3 regions of the Microcoleus sp. LAD1_D3 genome follow, and region 1 is predicted to be linked to each of the others. Evidence: riboswitches for the same ligand, from Rfam matches in the RefSeq annotation. Region 1 holds a riboswitch; each other region holds the start of a gene.

Evidence for each region. Region 1 has a riboswitch for cobalamin ahead of QUA74_RS14725 (energy-coupling factor ABC transporter permease). Riboswitches for the same ligand answer to the same signal wherever they lie in the genome.
Region 2: linked by a shared signal. The riboswitch ahead of QUA74_RS22265 (DUF1636 domain-containing protein) and the one ahead of QUA74_RS14725 (energy-coupling factor ABC transporter permease) in region 1 are both predicted to bind cobalamin.
Region 3: linked by a shared signal. The riboswitch ahead of QUA74_RS07055 (hypothetical protein) and the one ahead of QUA74_RS14725 (energy-coupling factor ABC transporter permease) in region 1 are both predicted to bind cobalamin.

What each region holds. Positions count from the first base shown of each region.
Region 1 covers NZ_JAUBSB010000022.1:2,131-4,331, forward strand. The annotation lists gene QUA74_RS14720 (Uma2 family endonuclease) at 65-784, opposite strand; cobalamin riboswitch at 959-1,105, shown strand; gene QUA74_RS14725 (energy-coupling factor ABC transporter permease) at 1,167-1,886, shown strand; gene QUA74_RS14730 (energy-coupling factor ABC transporter substrate-binding protein) at 1,890-2,201, shown strand, end outside.
Region 2 covers NZ_JAUBSB010000048.1:42,138-44,338, forward strand. The annotation lists gene cobW (cobalamin biosynthesis protein CobW) at 1-426, opposite strand, end outside; gene QUA74_RS22265 (DUF1636 domain-containing protein) at 622-1,032, opposite strand; cobalamin riboswitch at 1,055-1,201, opposite strand; gene clpX (ATP-dependent protease ATP-binding subunit ClpX) at 1,329-2,201, opposite strand, start outside.
Region 3 covers NZ_JAUBSB010000008.1:90,727-92,927, reverse strand. The annotation lists gene QUA74_RS07060 (Uma2 family endonuclease) at 210-788, shown strand; cobalamin riboswitch at 827-971, shown strand; gene QUA74_RS07055 (hypothetical protein) at 1,128-1,568, shown strand; gene QUA74_RS07050 (methyltransferase domain-containing protein) at 1,588-2,201, shown strand, end outside.

The sequences.
Region 1 (2,201 bases):
TCTCGGTTGAAAAACCCGGTTTCTGAGCGTCTAGAGTCGGTCAGTCTGGTACTCTTGATTGCCATCAGCCCAGATTATCAGGATCTATCCCCAACTCCCGCAATCGCTGAGCTAGTCGATCGGAACGTTGGGCCAATCGATCGGCGCGCTGTGATTCCTGTTGGGCGAGTTGCGCTGATTCTTTCACCTTTTCTTCAGGAGTCAGATAACGTTTTCCATCGGCATCATACCAATACAACCACTCCCTTGTCACCCCAGAATAATTTCCCTTTTCACAACCAATCCCCAAACCAATCTCTGGCATCCAAACTGGATGTCCGGGCTGTAATTCGTACTTCCCATTGACTAACTTATGTACTTCTAAACGGGGTTTACGGCGGCGGCGGGAAGAATAAATGACGTAATAAAGTACGCCTAAAGCTTGATATTCCTCCAACTTTGCGGTGTATTCTTTTCGATAATTTGGGGAAACTACTTCCAGCACAAAAGTTGGCAGAACATTTTCATCCCACAGCACGTAACTGGGACGCAATTCTTCATCATAAAACCTTTCTACACCTAAACTCAAGAAAGCATCGGGCACAATGGCAGGTTTGTCGGGGTGATAATAGATACCCATATCTATGCCAAAAAACCAGTCCATGCGTTCTGCCCAAAGTATGAGCAATATTGCTTTTAGCAATCCTGGTATTAATTCTTGCAGTTCGTTATCCACAGGCGTTTCATCAGAGTCGGGTAGTTCATCGGCTGAGGGCCAGTGCCTCGGAAATTTGTAATCTAACATGGCTGCTTTCCTCAAAACTCACTAACATTATACCTTTGATTTGTTTGACAATAGTATTTATTGAACGAACCGCGAAGACGCGAAGGAAGATAAGAGAAGATGAGAGGTAATTTTGACTTAGTTAATCTGAAGTAATTTTTGTAAAAGATTTGCTGAGACTTACGCGATCGACTAAACTATGTCTAACCAGTCGGTTCTAATGGGGAGCAGCCGTTAGAGGAAACGGGGAAAGTTCGGTGCAAGTCCGGCGCTGTCCCGCAACTGTAATGAGAGTTTTGTCGCTTTCTGAGTCAGGATGCCCGCCGATGTGTTAGTTTACATAGTCTCATCTGCGAGGTTCAGTGTGAAGGCCAAAAATCGGAAATTGGTCAGCTTGGGATTGATGGCTGGCTTGAGTTGTTATATTGTCCTGGGATCGGCAACGCCCGCCGCAGCTATGCACATTTCGGAAGGTTTTTTGCCGGTGCAATGGGCTGCATTTTGGTGGATGGTGGCGTTGCCTTTTTTTGCAGTAGGTTTGCGCTCAATTACTCGCATTACAAAAGAACACCCGGAACTTAAACTATTGCTAGCTTTAGCCGGTGCGTTTACTTTTGTGCTTTCTGCTTTAAAAATTCCCTCGGTAACGGGGAGTTGTTCTCACCCAACGGGTACCGGTTTGGGTGCGATTTTATTCGGCCCTTCGGTGATGGCGGTACTGGGGGCTTTAGTTTTGTTGTTTCAAACGTTACTGTTAGCGCATGGCGGCTTGACAACGCTGGGAGCGAATATGTTTTCGATGGCGATTGTTGGCCCTTTCGCTGCGTATTTTATCTATCAATTGCTGTTGCGAACTGGTAGCCAGCGGGCAGCAATTTTTTGTGCGGCGGCTTTGGCAGATTTGCTGACTTATGTGACGACTTCGATTCAATTAGCGTTAGCTTTTCCGGCAGCAAGTGGCGGTTTTATGGCTTCGTTTCTCAAGTTTGCTGGCATCTTTGCTATCACTCAATTACCCCTAGCCATCAGTGAGGGATTGCTGACTCTATTGGTCTGGAATTGGCTGCATTCTTACGGGAAGCAGGAGTTAGAAACTTTGAAATTATTGAGGCAGGAGTCATAAGCCGTGAATCAAAAACCTACAAAAAATCACCAATCTACTTCGCGGGAAAATTGGCTGTTGGCTGGCGCTGTGATTGTTCTGGCAGCGTTTCCTCTCGTTTTTGTGCGGGGTGAATACGGCGGTTCAGATGACGAAGCTAAGAAAGCAATTACGGAAATTCAACCGGGTTATAAACCTTGGTTTAATCATTTGTTTGAACCCGCTAGCAGCGAAATTTCAAGTCTATTGTTTGCGTCTCAAGCGGCGATGGGGGCTGGCGTAGTTGGGTACGTCATTGGGTTGTATAAAGGCCGATCGCAATCTCGGCAGCAATCG
Region 2 (2,201 bases), on a different contig from region 1:
ACCGCTAGCAATAGCTTCGCAATCGACAACAGCAACAACACCATCCACTGTAGCACCAGTGCGAATTTCCGGCCAGCGAAAAGCTTGAATCAAAGGTTTAGGAAGTGCGAGGCCCGAAGTCTCAATTAAAATACAATCAATTTGTTCTCTGCGCTTCAACAATTCCTGCATAGTCGGCAAGAATTCCTCTTGAACAGTGCAGCAAAGACAACCATTTGTTAATTCAACAATATTGCTGCTGACATTTTCTTCTTCGTCGCAAACTTGGCAATCGCGCAGCAGTTCTCCGTCAATTCCAATTTCGCCAAATTCGTTCACCAGAACAGCAATGCGGCGACCTTCATTATTTTGCAATAAGTGGCGAATTAAGGTAGTTTTGCCACTACCGAGAAAACCAGTGATGACAGTAACAGGAATTTTGTGCATTGATAATTTTGTGCTTATTGGGTGATGGGATATCTCGTTCCCAGGCTCTGCCTGGGAATGCTAATCTAGAGGCTCTGCCTCGCTGGAATAAAGGAGCGCTTTTAATACGAGGCAGAGCCTCTGGGTATGCGTCACCTGGCAGAGCCTGGGAACTAGAAGGAAAGGAAAAAAATAAAATCCTTACTACAAACCTATCTAATTTGGTAGTGGTGGAATCTTTGCTAAAACGCCTTTTTTCAGAGCTTGAGGACGCTCAGACCAAGGCAACAAACCGTCCGATTTAGCATAGTATTGACCCGCGCATTCGAGTACAGCCTCGATACTTTCCGACTCATTTGCAGGTAAATCGCCAAACAGATAAGTGTACTTTCCAACAGCAGCAAAAGACACCGCACAAGAGTGACTGCAAGCACTCATGCACTCAACCTCTTGAATCTCAAACTTATCAGAAAACTCCCAATCTTTAGCGAGTTGCGACAAATTTTCCATGAATTGTTGACCGCCGCTTTTACCTTCGCGCTTGCCGTTTTTCCAAACACTAGCGCAAGCAGTGCAAACAAATAGACTGTGCTTTGTGCGTACAGCCGCATTAATTCCATCCATCATCCGTACCTCGCAGATGCGTTCAAAAGTGAGTTAGATATCGGCGGGCATTCTGACTTGAGAAACCACAAGGGTTTCATTACAGTTGCGGGACAGCGCCGGACTTGCACCGAACTTTCCCCGTTTCCTCTAACGGCTGCTCCCCGCTAGAACCGATCGCGAAATCACATCATACCGCACTTGCCGCCAATCGATTTTAGATTTTAGATTTTAGATTGGAGAAAGCCACCCCAGGGATAAATCTGGGGGCTTGTCTAGTAGTTTGTAGGGTGCGCCACAAGCACCCTACAGATTACAAATTATGCAGTTTCGTGCTGTTTGTGCCAAGCGGGATGCCACAGCAATTCCGCAGTCGATCGCTTCTCGACCATTTCAGGAGTAATCATACAGTTAGCCACATCCTTGCGAGAAGGCAACTCGTACATGACATCGAGCATTAACTCTTCTAAAATGCTGCGGAGAGCTCTGGCGCCAGTTTTGCGACGATAGGCTTCCTGGGCTATCGCCCGTAGCGCTTCCGGCTGGAATTCCAACTCCACGCTGTCCATCTTCAACAGCTTTTGATACTGCTTCACCAGCGCATTTCGGGGCTCGGTCAATATCTGCATCAAAGCTGCTTCATCCAGCGGCGAAATCACCGTCACCACCGGTATCCGCCCCACAAACTCAGGAATCAAACCAAACTTGACTAAATCGTCGGGCTGTACCTGCTGCAAAATATCAGCGGCCCGCTTATCCTTCGCCGGCAAAGTTGAGTTGCTGTCGCTTTCTGTTGGCTGAATAAAGCCCAAGGATTTTTTACCCAAACGCTGTTCAACTATTTTTTCCAAACCGACAAAAGCACCGCCACAAATAAATAGAATTTTGCTAGTGTCAACTTGAATAAAATCTTGGTAAGGATGTTTGCGACCGCCTTGCGGGGGAACATTAACCACTGTTCCTTCCAACATTTTTAGCAGCGCTTGCTGCACTCCTTCTCCCGATACATCCCTGGTGATCGAAGTGTTTTCGCTTTTGCGAGCAATCTTGTCAATTTCATCAATATAAATAATGCCCCGCTGCGCCGATTCAACATCAAAATCGGACATTTGCAACAGCCGCAGCAAGATATTTTCTACATCGTCGCCGACATATCCAGCTTCTGTCAGTGTCGTCGCATCGGCTACCGCAAA
Region 3 (2,201 bases), on a different contig from region 1:
AACCCCTACTCCCCACAAGAAAATTCAATCTTTGTGGAACAGGCATCTTGCCTCTTCTTGATGCCAAACTCACGCCCCACCAGAAAATTCCCTCTTTGTGGAACAGGCATCTTGCCTGTTTCTTAGCATGATTAAAATCTACTTTTCTGTTGAATCAGCCAAATTTTTAAGATAAAATGAAATGAGTAGATTAAAGGAGAGCGTTGTGTATGATCGCGCAAGTTGAAACCAAAACCTACACCGCTGAGGAATATCTAGAATTGGAAATCAATTCTCAGGATCGGCATGAATTTATCAATGGGGAGATTGTTCTGATGGCTGGCGGCACACCGGATCACAATGAAATTACGAGCATCTTAAATGCTATTTTGAGGGTGAGTCTTAAGGGTAAACCTTACAGTATTTTTGCATCGGATCAGCGGCTTTGGGTTCCGCAGCTTAATAATTATACTTACCCGGATGTGATGGTGGTAGCGCGCCCGATCGAGCTGCAATCTGGACGGACGGATACAATTACCAATCCGCTGCTAATTGCTGAGGTGCTGTCTAAAGGTACTAAAGCTTATGACCGCGATGAAAAGTTTGCTGCCTATCGCAGTATTCCTAGTTTTCAGGAGTATTTATTAATCGACCAATATCGGCTACAGGTCGAGCAATATTCTAAAACTGATGCGAATAAGTGGATTTTTTCGGAATATAGCTGTATGGGCGATCGGCTGAGTTTAACCTCTGTTGCTGTGGAAATTTCGCTGGCCGATTTGTATGAAAATATTGACTTTGGTGAATAGGCGGACGGTTTTTTGTCAAATGTTCCAAATAGTGGTAATATCCCCGTATATCGATCGGCTCTGATGGAGAACAGCCATCAGACGTAAGGGGGAAAGTTCGGTGCGAATCCGGCGCTGTCCCGCAACTGTAATGAGATCATTGCATCTCTGAGTCAGGATGCCCGCCGATTTGTTTACCTGTTGTTTTTCATCTGCGAGGTATGGATGATGGTGAGTTTATTATTTTTTTTATTATTGGATTGGGGTTTTTTAACCGCAGATATAAGCAGATGAACACAGATGAACGCTGATGTAATTGGATCTGTGTTCTGAAGCGTATAATATTTTAATGGAAAAGAAATGCGAATTGAAGATAGTGTTTGGCAGGGTAGTTTTGGCTACTGGCAAAACTTGTTTATTCACCAGAATATTTTGCCGATCGGACATACTGCTTGGAATGGTTTTTTGCATCAAGGACGAGGCTTGGTTGCTTGCAAAATCAATACTCCCATTAACGGTTCTGTGAATTGGAGCGTAGATACTATCAAGTACGATCTGCAATTTATTTCCGACTTGGAGGCAACCGTTTATTTGCAGCAACTAGAAATAGAGGAAAATACTGTTTCAAATCTGCTGCAAATCATTGATAGCTACGAACCCAAGGCAGCCATTATATTTTTGTCGATCGCCAACGGTCACATTGATATCAATTTGTTGCAAAGGTTGGCAATTTCTCCTGTTGAGTGCTATGAACAGGTATGCAAGCGCTGGGAAGAATTTCAACTCTGCCCTAAATCCTAAAACTTACTAAATTTTCCGAATGCCGCAGCCAAAATCCATCGAAATTTCCAAGGTAACTCGCTACCAAAATGCAGCGCTTAATTACTATTTGGGCCTGACAGATTCGCCCTACCTTCACTACGGCTATTGGGAAACCCTACCTGTGCCCGCTGACGAACTAACGATCGCACGATTGCGCCTCGCTCAGCAAGCTTATACTGTAAAACTGTTGGATGCGATCCCCAAAGGCACTCATACGATACTCGATGTGGGCTGCGGGATTGGCGGAAATGCGGCTTATTTGCTCGATCGAGGTTTTGCAGTCGAAGGGCTCGCACCCGATCCGTTCCAACAACAGCGCTTTCTTAAGTGTACGGGCGATCGGGCAATCTTCCACCTCACGAGGTTTGAAGACTTCAAAGCAACCCATTGCTACGATCTTATTCTCTTTAGCGAAAGTAGCCAGTATATGTCGGCTGTTGATATTGCTAACGGTGCCGCCAAAATCCTCAATCAGGGCGGTTACGTTTTGCTGGCTGATATGCTGCGATCTGATGCTAATTATAAAGAGGGAATGTTCTCTAATTGTCATGTTGTTACGGAACTTCATGCAGCATTAAACCAGGCTGGATTCACTTTAGTAAAAACTGAGGA